Regions from separate parts of the Limnobaculum xujianqingii genome, predicted to be linked through region 2. Evidence: predicted binding sites of a transcription regulator. Region 2 holds the regulator's gene; the other holds the start of a gene.
What was found. Region 2 encodes LexA, which represses DNA repair genes until DNA is damaged. Its sites were predicted from a motif close to TNCTGTATGTACATACAGNA; they were not measured.

Region 1 (7,769 bases), on a different contig from region 2:
CTGCTCTGAAACTGTCTCTGCGATGAATCAGATGAACTTCCGCAGCGATATTGGAGAGGTATAGCGCCTCTTCAACAGCAGTATTACCACCACCGACAACGGCAACTTTCTGGTTGCGGTAGAAGAAACCATCACAAGTTGCACAGGCGGAAACACCGCGTCCTTTAAATGCTTCTTCTGAAGGCAAGCCCAAATATTGGGCAGAAGCGCCAGTAGCAAGGATTAATGCATCACAGGTGTACTCTTCACTGTCGCCAAACAGACGAAAAGGTCGGGTTTGTAAATCAACACGGTTAATATGATCGATAATGACTTCAGTATTAAACTTCAGTGCATGTTCACGCATACGCTCCATCAATGCCGGGCCGGTTAAGCCTTCAGCATCACCAGGCCAGTTCTCAACATCCGTTGTTGTGGTTAATTGTCCACCCTGTTCAATACCGGTAATGAGTACAGGGCTAAGGTTTGCTCGTGCACCATAGACGGCAGCGGTATAACCTGCAGGACCAGAACCTAGAATAAGTAATTTACAATGTTTGGCCATGGCCATAATTCCTCTGTAGACGTGAGGTAGGAAGATACATGTGATTGTAAGGAAAATAGCGCATTAAAAAAAGTTATTAGCTACATTGTTACTAATCGCTGTGATAGCTTTTATCTATCAAAAATTGGTTTTTAGATTTAAAATGAAGCTTAAATGGATTTTTATAGAGAATTGTGCTTTTTTTTACTCATTTGCTTTGACAATAAGGTAGCTATTTGCGAAAACATTATTCTGTGATTACGCTGGTAATTATATTAATAAAGCAACTGTGCATAGATAAATTGGCAAGATGATAGATACATACTCTTTATTTATATAGATTGACCGCATAATACGATATGTTCAAATGCTAGTTTAGCGTAGAATTGTGGAACTTCGCGGATCACAATAGTGGTATGTTTTAGGTTGTTAGATTTAGTTAACCCAGTTGATGTCATGCTTCGTTATTGCGCGAAAACGATAACGAGAAACTGCCCGGTGGCAGATTTACCTGGTAACTACAAGATTGGCCTGAACGGAGGCGCCAGATATCTTTTGGATAGATAATGGTGTATCAGAAACAAGGAAGATATTGAGAGAAAAAAAATGGTAGACAATAAAAAACGCCCTAGCAAAGATCTTGATCGCATTGACCGTAACATTTTGAATGAATTACAACTGGATGGTCGCATTTCCAACGTTGAACTGTCAAAACGCGTTGGCTTATCTCCAACACCATGTCTGGAGCGCGTACGTCGTCTGGAAAGACAAAAATTCATTCAAGGGTATACGGCGTTATTAAATCCACATTATCTGGACGCATCGCTGTTGGTGTTTGTTGAAATTACCTTAAACCGTGGCGCGGCAGACGTATTTGAACAGTTCAATACCGCTGTGCAAAAACTGGAAGAGATTCAGGAGTGTCATCTGGTATCTGGTGACTTTGACTACCTTCTGAAAACTCGTGTATCAGATATGTCTGCATACAGAAAATTATTAGGTGAGACGCTGCTGCGTTTACCGGGTGTAAACGATACGCGTACTTATGTGGTAATGGAAGAAGTCAAACAAAGTAACCACTTAGTTATCAAAACACGATAATTCATCGTTGCAGGTGCAAAATCTGCTAACTTCCGTTACACTCCTGTGTATTCATACAGTTTCAGCGCTGGGTATTCCTGGCGCTGCCGTTCTATTACTCGGTACTACGGTAACCTGGAGAGCCTTTCTTGAGCCAGGAATATATAGAAGATAAAGAGCCTAAGTTGAAGAAGTTAAGTAGCCGCCAGCGGCTTTTTGAAGCTGGTTTATTATTGGTGGTTATTTTTTCCATTTACCTTATGGCGGCGTTAATTAGTTTTAATCCTGCCGATCCTAGCTGGTCACAAACAGCCTGGCATGAACCTATTCATAATATAGGTGGTGAAACCGGAGCCTGGCTGGCAGATACCCTGTTATTTGTTTTTGGGGTGCTGGCTTATGCCGTACCACCAATGATCGTTTTTCAATGCTGGATGCTGTATCGCCATGAGCGTGAGCAGAAAGCCGTTGATCTATTCTCTTTTTCATTACGCTTTATCGGGCTGCTAGCGCTGATTTTTTCATCATGCGGTCTGTCGGCTATCAGCATTGATGACTGGTACTATTTTGCTTCCGGCGGTGTGATTGGTAGTCTGATTAATAGTGCCTTATTGCCTCATTTTAACAGCGTAGGTTCTACATTAATTCTGCTAAGCGTATGGGCCGTAGGGCTAACGCTGTTCACCGGTTGGTCGTGGTTAACCATTGCGGAAAAAATTGGTGCCTTTGTTATGGGCATCCTGACTTTTGCCTCGAATAAAACGCGCAAAGAGCGTGAGGTTGATGATTACGATCGGGATGACGTTAGTGACAGAGTTGTAACTTCAACGGTTGGTGCTTCTTCTTTTGCCGCCGCAGCCACTGACGATGTTCTGTTTACCGCACCGAGTGTAAATGCGGACGATGAGTTAACTCAGGCGAATGACGACGCAGAAATAAACGAACTGCAACAAGAATTAATCTTTAATACAGCAATGGACGATCTGCCTGAGCCGCAAGAATCTCCGGAGCCGCCACTATTTGGTGCCGCTGAAGATCTTGTAACTGACAGGGGGAATCACTGGAACAATACACCTGTTCAAAATGAGCCTGAAATTACCGCTGAACCGACAATTTCTACGTCAGAACAGCCTGCAATCTCTTTTGGTCCGGCAACCTATACTTTCAGTAATTCTGAACTACAGACAGTTACAGTTAATCCGTCTGAAACTCAGCGTAGCGAGTTTACCAATCCTTATTCTCCAATTAATCCACCGGTTGTTGTTGATACATTACCAGATGAACCAACAGAACCTTTGGTACCGGGACATTTCAGTACAGTTGAACAAGATAATGCATCCACAAATACCGATTCATTATCGAATGCTATCACCTTTGATGCCGCTGCTGCTGCCGGGGCGACAACGGTAGCAACAACAACGGCTTCATCTGCACCAGCAATTACTTTTACTCCTGTAGCGGGTAGCCAACCTCAGGTTAAGCAAGGTGTTGGTCCGGAGTTCCCTCGTCCTAATCCGGTTCGTATTCCTACTCGCCGTGAGCTGGCCTCCTATGGGATTAAACTGCCATCGCAACGTGAAGCCGAACAGCGTGAACGCGATCGCCTTAATCGCAATAAGCCAATGGCAAATGATTTCACTATTAGTGAAGATGATGAAGATGCGGTGGAACAAGAAGCACTGAGAAGGGCGTTTGAAGAAGAACAACGCCAACGCTACGGTGAACGTTATCAGGATGATGATAACGACGGGGATATAGAAGATAACCCTCTGTACGGTATTTCTGCCCGTGATGATATTGATGATGAAGTGCCTGACGATCGCCCGGTTGAACCATTATTTACTTTGCCTTCTCAAGTTGGTGATGTGGAACGCACTGATGATGTTTCTTTGGGTAATATCAATGAGGTTACTCAGTCCATTACTTCGTCCTATGGTTATCAACAACCGGTTGAACGTCCGGTAGCTCCAGTGCCACAGGCACCAGTTACACCGTCAGGTTATACACAGGCATCACATGGCGTTAATGTAACATCACAACCGTCATCGCCTTTCCAACCGGTAGCGCCTAAAGAAGAGCCACAACCGACTCAGCCTTCAATGGATGGCTTAATTCACCCATTCCTGATGCGTAATGAGCGACCGTTAGAGAAACCGACTACACCTCTGCCATCTCTTGATTTGCTGGCATCACCACCGCTAAATCAGGATCCGGTAGATGTGGAAGCGTTAGAAGAGACAGCACGCTTATTGGAGCGTCGTCTGGCCGATTTCCGTGTTAAAGCGCATGTAGTTGATATTTTACCCGGTCCGGTAATTACCCGTTTTGAATTGGATTTGGCTCCGGGTGTGAAAGCGTCCCGAATTTCCAGTTTAGCGCGAGATTTAGCGCGTTCGCTGTCGGTAACTGCGGTACGTGTGGTTGAGGTTATTCCAGGTAAGCCTTATGTTGGTCTGGAATTGCCAAACGAACGCCGTCAGACAGTTTATATGCGTGAAGTGCTGGATTCCCCAGAATTTATGAATACTCCTTCTCCACTTACCGTGGTGTTAGGTAAAGATATTTCTGGTCAGCCAGTGGTTGCCGATCTGGCCAAGATGCCTCACTTACTGGTGGCTGGTACTACCGGTTCGGGTAAATCGGTTGGTGTGAACGCCATGATTCTGAGCATGTTGTATAAAGCTAAGCCAGAAGACGTTCGCTTTATTATGATTGACCCAAAAATGCTGGAGTTATCAGTTTATGAGGGAATTCCTCACCTGTTAACCGAAGTGGTTACCGATATGAAAGACGCCGCCAATGCCCTTCGCTGGTGTGTTGGCGAGATGGAACGTCGCTATAAGTTGATGTCTGCTCTTGGGGTCAGAAACCTGGCAGGGTACAACGAAAGAGTTGAAGAAGCTGAACGCCTGGGTCGTCCAATACCGGATCCATTCTGGAAACCAAGCGAAAGCATGGATGTATCACCACCGATGCTGGAAAAACTGCCTTATATAGTGGTGCTGGTTGATGAATTTGCCGATCTGATGATGGCGGTAGGTAAAAAAGTTGAAGAGCTGATAGCGCGTCTGGCTCAGAAAGCGCGGGCCGCCGGTATTCACTTAGTGTTGGCAACCCAACGTCCATCGGTGGATGTGATAACCGGTCTGATTAAGGCTAATATTCCAACCCGTATGGCGTTTACCGTATCAAGCAAAATTGACTCGCGTACTATTCTCGATCAGGGCGGAGCCGAATCCTTATTAGGTATGGGTGATATGCTTTATTTACCGCCAAACTCTTCGATGCCGGTGCGTGTTCATGGAGCCTTCGTACGCGATCAGGAAGTTCATGCGGTGGTTCAGGACTGGAAAGCACGTGGTCGCCCACAGTATATTGATAGCATTACTGCAACCTCTGAAGAGGGCGAAGGTGGATTTGGACTGGAAGCTGATGAAGAGCTTGATCCGCTGTTCGATCAGGCGGTGGCTTTTGTGGTTGAAAAGAAAAAACCATCTATATCCGGAATTCAGCGTCAGTTCCGCATTGGCTATAACCGTGCTGCACGCATTATTGATCAAATGGAAGCTCAGGGTATTGTGAGTCCTCCGGGGCATAATGGTAACCGAGAGGTTTTAGCGCGCGGTCAGTTTGATTAATTTAAGACAACAACTGTTGTTTAAGGGCCGCAAAATGCGGCCCTTATGCTAACTGAAAAGATAAGTAAAAGATCATATACTTACTGCTTCGAGACTATACGCGACAGGTGATTGTCAGGTAGAGTTGGCGATGATATTCAACGCGTTTAATTGACGCTTTATTGATAATAGATGGGAGTAATTGCAACAATGAAGAAATTATTTATCGCCTGTTGCCTGATGTCTGGTCTGGTGTCATCAGCCGTATTGGCCGATGCCCGTTCAGATTTGCAGAGTCGTTTAAATAAGGTGAATAGTTTTCATGCCAGTTTCTCTCAGTCAGTGAAAGATGCTGGCGGCGCTGCAATTCAACAGGGAGAGGGTGAACTCTGGGTTAAACGACCAAATCTGTTTCGTTGGCATATGACTTCACCGGATGAAAGTATTTTAGTATCTGATGGCAAAACGCTATGGTTTTTTAACCCATTTGTTGAGCAAGCAACGGCAACCTGGTTAGATAGCGTTACCGGAGATACGCCATTTATGCTGATCACTCGCAATAGCACTACTGACTGGAGCAAATACGACGTAGTGCAAAAAGGTGATGAGTTTGAGTTAAAACCAAAGGCGACGAAAGGTAACCTGAAAGCCTTTTCCATTAATGTAACTGGTGATGGTGTCATTAAAGGCTTTGTTGCAGTAGAACAAGATGGACAACGCAGCACTTATACCTTGAAAGGCCAACAAAGCGGCTCTGTTGATGCTGCTAAATTCACCTTTACACCACCAAAAGGCGTGACCATCGACGATCAGCGCCAGTGAGGTCTTAGTGAGTACTCTGTCACTCGATTTCTCTCAGAATGAGTTTCAGCCTCTGGCCGCACGTATGCGGCCTCGAACGCTGGCTGAATATATCGGTCAGCGTCATCTGCTCTCTCCCGGTAAGCCATTACCACGGGCAATTGAGGCTGGGCATCTACATTCAATGATCCTTTGGGGACCTCCGGGTACTGGAAAAACCACGCTGGCTGAGATCATCGGACATTATGGTAATGCGGATATCGAGCGAATATCCGCAGTCACTTCCGGTATTAAAGAGATTCGCGAATCTATTGAACGGGCACGCAATAATCGTGATGCCGGTCGAAGAACTATCCTGTTTGTTGACGAAGTTCATCGTTTCAATAAGAGTCAGCAGGATGCATTCCTGCCCCATGTAGAAGACGGTACTATTACTTTTATCGGCGCAACTACCGAAAACCCTTCATTTGAATTAAATTCGGCTCTGTTATCCAGAGCGAGAGTTTATTTGTTGAAGTCTCTGGAAAGCGGCGATATTGAGCAAGTTCTGTTACAGGCAATGAACGATGATGAACGGGGATATGGTAAACAGAATATAGTTTTACCCGATGAAACCCGACGCATGTTGTCTGAATTGGTCGGTGGCGATGCCCGACGGGCACTAAATAGCCTTGAAATGATGGCTGATATGGCAGAAATCTCTGCTGATGGTCAACGCGTATTAACTCCAGAACTGTTAAAAGAAACTTCCGGTGAACGCAGTGCCCGCTTTGATAATAAGGGCGATCGCTATTACGACCTCATCTCTGCATTGCATAAATCGGTACGAGGCTCCGCTCCTGACGCAGCACTTTACTGGTATGCCAGAATTATCACAGCCGGTGGCGATCCGTTGTACGTTGCGCGTCGTTTATTAGCTATCGCTTCAGAAGATGTTGGTAATGCGGATCCTCGTGGTATGCAGGTGGCGATTGCCGCCTGGGATTGCTTTACTCGCGTAGGTCCGGCAGAAGGCGAAAGAGCTATCGCGCAGGCGATTGTTTATCTGGCCTGTGCGCCAAAAAGCAACGCAGTCTATAAAGCATTTAAATCCGCCATGCAGGATGCGCAGCACCAGAAAGATTTTGATGTGCCGGAACATTTGCGTAATGCCCCGACTAAATTAATGAAAGAGATGGGGCTTGGCGCAGAGTACCGTTATGCCCATGACGAACCAAATGCTTACGCAGCAGGAGAGAGTTATTTCCCGCCGGAAATGGCTGGCCAGCGTTATTATTTTCCTGAGCCGCGTGGCTTAGAAACTAAGATTGCAGAAAAGCTGAACTGGTTGGCTGAGCAGGATCAAAATAGCACCATAAAACGCTACCGTTAACTTGTTGGTTGCGGTAAGGTAATTACGGAAAACTGTCTGCCGGGCTGTCAGTCAGCCGGTACGGCCATCGATTAATATTAAAAATATATAGGCATAGGATTAGCATGCTGGACCCGAATTTATTACGTAATGAGCTAGACGCAACTGCTGAAAAACTGGCTCGCAGAGGTTTTAAACTGGATGTAGATACTTTACGTAAGCAGGAAGAGCGCCGTAAGGTTTTGCAGGTTGAAACAGAATCATTACAAGCTGAGCGTAATGCACGATCGAAGTCCATCGGTGAAGCGAAAGCTCGCGGTGAAGATATCGAAGCGGTGCGTCGTGAAGTTAACCTGTTGGGCGAAAAGTTGGATGCCACTAAATCCGAGCTTGAGCA
Region 2 (7,769 bases):
CTTATGCTGCCGTTAGTGATGCATTACCGCTTAGTTGCTGGTTGTTATTATTAGCCAATATATTCTGGACTGTTGCATATGATACGCAATATGCCATGGTTGATCGTAATGATGATTTAAAAATCGGAATTAAATCAACCGCTATTCTTTTTGGTCGCCATGACAAACTGATTATTGGCTTACTACAATTAGGTACGGTACTAATATTATGCCTGATAGGCTATTTAAATAATCTAAGTTCTCTTTTTTACTGGTCTTTATTATTAGCCAGTGCATTATTCGTTTATCAACAAAACCTTATTTATCAAAGAGAAAGAGATAAGTGTTTTCGGGCGTTTATGAATAACAATTGTGTTGGATTTGTTATTTTTCTTGGTTTCTTGATGAGTATCTCCTTATCTTAACTGAAAAAAAATTGATTTAAGATATATATCTACTTATGAAACGCTGTTAGCATTCGAGTCGGTGTTAACAGTGGGTTCAGGGATGAACGATATAATTTAATCAGTACCTGTCTATATTCCCTTCTAAAATTACCCCGTTAGCAGACGGAGAAAATATCGTTTATGTTTTCTTTTTGCTATTTATGCATTTGCAATTCAAATAAGTTGGTTTTTAATTACCAAACGTTGCTCTAATTGTTTGTTTTTTGCAATGAATAGCCTGAAAACTGATAGTTATTAGCCGGGTTTTTTAAGCATTAAACTCGTTGTAACAGTGATATCAACATAAAATGGAAGAGGTTGCTGATGTTAAATTTGAGAACGCCAAAGCGCATCGTTATTCTCGGTGGCGGAACAGCAGGATGGTTTGCCGCACTGACATTACGTCGTATTTTTAGTGCTAATGTGGAAGTTCGGGTTATTGAATCCAGCCAGATTGGCATTGTGGGTGTAGGTGAAGGCGGATTGCTGAATATTTATGACGCTCTGCAACGTAACCAGATCGACATAAAAGAATTTATGGCAGAAACCGATGCTACTTTTAAGTGGGGCTTCAGCTATGAAGGTTGGCGTACGGGTAAAGCTGACGACAAGTTCTACCATCTGTTTACTTCTGCCCGAGGTGAAGGTGCACAATGGGTTGAAGGTGGTTTCCTGCCGTATTACTCTGCATTAATTAATCAGGGCGTACCGCTAGAGTCATGGATTCGCGGTTACCAGTTGATTAAAAATAATGCTTCAATGGAAGAAGCGATTAAGGCTGTAGACGAAGATCGTACTGACCTGGTGACCTCTTTCCACTTTGACAGCTACAAAATTGCCAAGTACATGAAAAAAGTGGCACTGTCTCGTGGTGTGGTACATGAAGATGTGCTGGTTAAAGATTTCGTTCGTAATGAAGAAGGGTTGGTTACTAAACTAATTACTGAGAAAGGTGAAGTTGAGCTCGACTTCCTGATTGACTCCAGCGGCCTGACCCGTCAGGTAATGGCGAAGATGCCTGGTGCTCGTTGGCAGACGTTTAAAGACTATCTGTTGATGGATAGCGCTATTCCATTCTATATGCCTCATCCGAATAAAAACCCAATGCTAATTACTCGTGCAATCACGATGGATGCGGGTTGGATGTGGCAGATTCCCCTGTCTACTCGTGTTGGTGCTGGTTATGTATTCAGTAGCAAACATAAGAGCGAAGCCGATGCCATTGATGAGATTCAGAAGTATCTCGGATTTGAAATTGAACCTCATAAAACCATTCGTTTTGATCCAGGCTGCTATGAGCAAGTGTGGATTAAGAACGTTATGTCTCTGGGCCTCTCTTCCGGCTTCGTTGAGCCGCTGGAAGCAACCTCAATTGGTCAGATGATCGAACAGCTACGTAACTTTGAGCGCGTGCTGGTATCGAGTCAGGGCATCATCTCTGAAAACAGTATTCGTGAATATAACGAAGCGAACCTGGCGTCATGGCACGGAATTCGTGACTTCCTGCGTATGCACTATGACTGTACTCGTAACGACACTCCACTGTGGCAAGAAGTGAATAAATCGCCAATGACAGAGCGTTATGCTGAGTTCAGAAAATGTATTAAAGAACGTACTCCTCATATGATTGACGTAGAAAACTACGCTATCAACGGTTGGGGCGGTATTTTCCATCCGGTTAACTGGATGTCGGTTGCGGTTCCTTTAGGGCTGGTACCGGTAAGTGCAGCAGGTATGGACTTACTGTGGCTGTCTAAAGATAAGCAGCAAAAAGCGCTGGATTTCGTGCAGAGAGTTAAAGAGAAGGGCTGGTAATATTCTCTTTTTAATCATCAATAATAAAAGCCTGCTGGTTAGCAGGCTTTTTTGTGGTTGTTACCCAGAAGTTCAGTAGGTATGAGACCAGCTTTTTCATTGAAGGCTGGTTATTTACCCGTTACTCTGTTGGCGTTTCGCTTTCCGCCGATGTGACAGTAACACTTTCAATCGTCAGTTTTACTTCCGGTGTCATCAGGCGGGTCAGCATGTCATACATAGCCTGCATATTTTCCGGAACTGCATCACCCACATCATTGATATATCCCGCGGTACGCAGTGTTGCTACCAGCGTAGAGAATACTGCTTTATCAAAGAATTCTGGCGCATTGATACCGTGTAAGACGGAGAGACGTTGAGCCAGCAAACGGCTCTCTTTCTCCAGCATTCCACGATTAATACTTGGGTTGTTACGCAGCAATGAAAGCGTAATGGTATAGCGCTGTAATGTTTCCCGAACGCCGGCAGCCAGTAACTGTAGCGTACGAATACGGGAAGGTGTTAATGCCAGTAAACCCTCAGCCTGTTGGCGAATCAGATTCTGACGTTCCAATTCATCAATCAGCGTCTCAATTACCGCGGGTACCTCTTCTTCGCTGTAGTGCATAAACAGTTCTTCACGCAGCAGTGGATAAATCAGTGAAACCTGCTCAATAATCTGCTGACGAGAGATACCATCGTGATGCATCACAATACTGGCAATAAGCGACGGCAGAACCAGCATATGGTGGATGTTATTACGGTAGTAAGTCATCAGAACTGCTTGTTCACGCGCTAATATGATGATCTCACCGGCGTTATCCTTCTCTACCTCAAACTTACTCATTTTCAGCGCATGTTCCAGCATTTGCTCTGGTGTACTGGATGGAACCGTTGCGTCTTTGGCATAAGGTACATTGCGCAGTAGTTGGATATAACAATCAAGTTGTTCAAGCAGTTGCTCACGGGTTAAAGCCCGTTGGCGAGAAGCTAATAACGCGGTACAGCACAGGTTCATGGCGTTAGCTGCTGCTGCGTTATTAATATTAATCATCAAGTTACTGGCAATTTGATTAACGGTCGGCGTTAACCAATTTGGTCTTGGCGTTTCTATCGGATCGATAGATTCTCTCCAGTTTGGTACGTTCTGATTCAGGTAGGTCATTAATGGAATAGGTTCACCAAAGTTCACATAGCCTAACCCTAAATTACGCAATTTACGCATGGTGCGAACTACCTGCCAGAGGTTCTCTTTCTCTTTGGTTGCTCCACGTAGTTCGTTGGCGTAAGTACCCACTTCCATTACGTGTTCATAACCGATATACACTGGCACAACAGTGATTGGGCGATTACCGCCGCGTAACATTGCCTGAATGGTCATAGACAGCGTGCCGGTTTTTGGTTCCAGCAATCGACCGGTACGTGAGCGTCCGCCCTCAACAAAGTATTCAACGGAATAACCACGGCTGAATAATTCACCCAGATATTCACGAAACACGGTAGAGTAGAGCTTGTTGCCTTTAAACGTACGACGAATAAAGAACGCTCCCAGCCGACGGAAAATAGGACCCGCTGGCCAGAAGTTAAGGTTGATACCGGCAGCAATGTGCGGTGGTACTAACCCCTGATGATAAAGCACATAAGAGAGCAGCAGATAGTCCATATGGCTACGGTGGCTTGGCGCATAGACAATACCATGACCATCCTGAGCTAACTGACGCACTCGCTCGGCGTTATGAACATGAATACCCTGATAGAGTCGGTTCCATGTCCAACTGAGTACCCGGTCAGTTACTCGTAGTGTTTCATAGTTAAAGTTGGCTGCAATCTCTTCCATCATATCGACAGCGTTCTGTTTTGCTTTCGTCAGCGATATCTTCTTGGATGCAGCTTCTTCCTCAACCGCTTTTTCAATGGCTTTTGAGGTTAGTAATTTATTAAACAGATCCTGACGCATCGGTAACTTTGGTCCGGTTGCGGCAAGGCGCTGTCTGGCAAAGTGCATGCGGGCAACGCGAGCCAGTTTTTGAGCAATGGTCTTATCGGTGCCGTGCTCATCTGCCATATAGCGTAGTGAAACGGTTTGGGAAAAGCGTACAAAGCTGTCGCGGCCTAACCACATCACGACAAAAAATTTCTGGATACCGTTAAACAGTCGAAGGCGAGGAGCCTCATGGCTCTCATGACCCTCGCGGCCAGGAGAACGGCCAAACATCACCGAGACTGGAACCATCTGGATATCCAGATCGGGGTGATTGCGGTGCAGGTCCAGATAATCGTGGAATAGCTTTATCGACTCTTCTTTAGGGGCGTAATAGCTGAATACTCGCGGTCCTTCATGAATAAAAACATAGCGGGGTAGTAGCTGACCATCAATCTCATAAGGTTCTAATGGATCGGGTAATTCCTGAGCCAGACACTGTGCTCGTAGGGTTAACAGGTCTGCTTTTGAGTTATAGGGCAGGACATATAGTATTGGACGTGTGGTATCCAATCCCAATTCAGCGATGGGGTCAGAAGGAATACACTTGCTACGAACCAGCATTTTTATTGGTATATTCAATAGCTTATAGTAAAGTTTACGCCAACCAGACATAAATGTTTCGAGCCTCATATAGATAACGAGTCGCCAGAATACCAGAACTCGGCGCGATCTGTGATGATGTGATGAATGATAATTGCTAAAATTGAGTAGAATTTTCTTGAGGGATTGTGAATGAACCAGGTGACAGGACTTACTCGTATCATTAAAGCAGCGGGATATTCGTGGGGGGGCCTACGGGCTGCCTGGAAAAATGAAGCTGCTTTTCGTCAGGAAATTGTGCTGCTGGTGGTCGCCATTATTCTGGCCTGCTGGCTGGATGTCTCCATCATTGAACGAATCTTACTGATTGGTTCTGTAGTGTTGATTGTGGCTTTTGAAATTATTAATAGTGCGATTGAAGCCGTCGTTGATCGTATTGGTACCGAACGCCATGAACTCTCAGGGCGGGCGAAGGATATGGGATCTGCTGCGGTACTGATTATGATATTACTGGCGTTGTTTGTCTGGGTTTCCGTACTTTGGAGTCATTTTTCTCGATATATCTCGTAAATATGAAGTATGAAGGTTTTCATCTGGCGAATACCTGTATATACTCACAGCATAACTGTATAAAAAAACAGGGTAAGGGAATCGAGAAATGAAAGCACTAACCGCCAGACAGCAACAAATTTATGACCTGATTCGTGACCATATCAATCAGTCAGGGATGCCGCCGACTCGTGCAGAGATTGCCCAAACCTTAGGGTTTAAGTCACCCAATGCGGCGGAAGAACACTTAAAAGCTTTAGCCCGTAAAGGGGTCATCGAGATTATTAATGGGGCATCCAGAGGGATCCGTCTGCTACTGGAAACGGAAGATGCAGGTCTCCCGTTAATTGGTCGGGTTGCCGCAGGTGAGCCTTTACTGGCTCAGGAACATGTAGAAAGCCACTATCAGATCGACCCGGCGCTGTTTAAGCCACACGCCGACTTTTTACTGCGTGTTAGCGGTATGTCAATGAAAGATATTGGTATTATGGATGGCGATCTGCTTGCTGTGCATAAAACTCAGGATGTACGTAATGGTCAAGTCGTCGTTGCCCGTATTGATGATGAAGTTACGGTTAAGCGTCTGAAAAAACAGGGTAACGTAGTTGAGCTACTTCCTGAAAATGAAGAGTTTTCACCAATAGTGGTTGATTTACGTGAGCAGAGTTTGACCATTGAAGGGCTTGCCGTTGGTGTTATTCGTAACGGCGACTGGATGTAATTAAATTCAAAAATCAGATATCGGCTGATGTGAAAACGAATAACGGATATAGCAGAAAATCAAAAAGCGCCTTAGGGCGCTTTTTTAATGGCAATGACTGAAGAATATTTATCAGGCTTAATAATTTATTACGCACCGGATGGGGCACTTTTTGCTACTAAAATATTATTCATCAATTGGTGCCGGTGCTGCTGGAGCTTATTAATGCTGGAATGACTGGTAAGCAAAATAGTATAAATTTTGTTCTGATAGTTCATAAACACAAAGATACCGGCAACGTCCTGCTCTCCATCTTTGGTGCTGACTTCTAATTGCTCAGTATCAATATCGCCATAGGTTTCTGTACGGCGGGTAATATCAACTGCCTGAAATTTAAAACTATCAGCGATGGAATCCACTTCATCTTTGAGTTGAATGCCTTCATCAAGGGTTTGTGTTGAAATGCGCCCTAGCAAATTAGGGTCATCCAAATTTTTTAGCAGCCAGATAGAGGATAAATCGGTTTCAATAAACTGCCAGCGCTCAGGCAATTGGCCAGGAAGTCCGGTGACTTCACGCCAGTTTTGAGCTGCAATTTGCTGTTCACCGTCAGTCGTCAATGTTATGGGCGTCATTGTTTCTCTGGCTGAAGCACTGACCAGTGTTCCTGCGACAGCAAAAAGCGCCCATATAAACTGCTTCATCTTGTTTTCCCTGGAAAATAACCAACAATATATAGCTATATCATTAAGATGTGTTATGGATAACATAATTATAATTACGCTGCTAATATATACTCTATTTGCAAGGAAAATAAAATAGAAAATATAATTAAGATGAGTGAATAACAAAGTGTGTTATTTATTATTATTAATGTATGTCTTATTCAACGTTGAAAGAATGTTAATATATATTAATTGTTTTTAAAAACATGTTGTTATGTTGATTTGATTTGTGGGTTTTTATGAATTTAGTATGTGAGTATAAAGAATATTTATTCATTTATTCTTATCTGTAAGTGTAGCTTTATATAGCTTGCTCTATTAGCAAGGTAAATCAATCACAGTTATCCTTCAATTTCTTAAAATATATTACTTTTATTCTGCTTTATTCGCACATTGTGAACAAATGCCATGGGTTTCGAGTACGCTATGTTGAATGGTGAAATGGCTTTTCTCTGCCAGTTCTTTAAGTAGTTGATCGATCCCTTCTGCGTGATGCTCAGTGACTAATCCACAGTTATCACAAATGAACAGGGCGGAAGTGTGTAATGGCTCGCCTACATGGTGACAAACGACATAGCTATTGGTGGATTCGATTTTATGAATAAAACCCTGTTCAAGTAAAAAATCGAGGGCGCGATAGACCGTTGGAGGTTTGGCCTGGGGTTCAGAGATACGCAGTAAATCCAATAAGTCATAGGCACTAATGGCATTCTTCTGTTCCGCCATTAAGCGTAACGCCAGACGTCGCTGGGGAGTTAAGCGAACTGCTCGCTGATCGCACAGCTTCTGGGCTTTTGTCAGCATAGACTCAATATTGATTGATTTCATTGTTATCTCTGTTATTCACAATCCTGTTAATGATTCTATCATGCTTAATAAAGAACGCCGAGAGCATATCCCTGACCGGGCAATTAGGGGAAGGCGGTAACGACAATAGCCTTTTCTATGGTAAAATGCCGTTAATTATCCCGCCGAACTTTACGCTGGTATCGCGTTCGTCGATCAAGAAAACTATCTGGTAGCCGTTAATCTTTTTATGAATTCTGATAAAT

Region 1: GOL65_RS05555 (DNA translocase FtsK 4TM domain-containing protein) is a predicted target of LexA. The motif match lies at 1,666-1,685, and genes of this name have one in related genera.

What each region holds. Positions count from the first base shown of each region.
Region 1 covers NZ_JABMLK010000001.1:1,195,492-1,203,260, reverse strand. The annotation lists gene trxB (thioredoxin-disulfide reductase) at 1-550, opposite strand, end outside; gene lrp (leucine-responsive transcriptional regulator Lrp) at 1,130-1,624, shown strand; gene GOL65_RS05555 (DNA translocase FtsK 4TM domain-containing protein) at 1,753-5,241, shown strand; gene lolA (outer membrane lipoprotein chaperone LolA) at 5,431-6,042, shown strand; gene GOL65_RS05545 (replication-associated recombination protein A) at 6,050-7,393, shown strand; gene serS (serine--tRNA ligase) at 7,498-7,769, shown strand, end outside.
Region 2 covers NZ_JABMLK010000002.1:1,478,159-1,485,927, forward strand. The annotation lists gene ubiA (4-hydroxybenzoate octaprenyltransferase) at 1-404, shown strand, start outside; gene GOL65_RS20830 (tryptophan 7-halogenase) at 750-2,240, shown strand; gene plsB (glycerol-3-phosphate 1-O-acyltransferase PlsB) at 2,362-4,815, opposite strand; gene GOL65_RS20840 (diacylglycerol kinase) at 4,936-5,313, shown strand; gene lexA (transcriptional repressor LexA) at 5,402-6,013, shown strand; gene GOL65_RS20850 (hypothetical protein) at 6,142-6,696, opposite strand; gene zur (zinc uptake transcriptional repressor Zur) at 7,090-7,545, opposite strand; gene dusA (tRNA dihydrouridine(20/20a) synthase DusA) at 7,754-7,769, shown strand, end outside.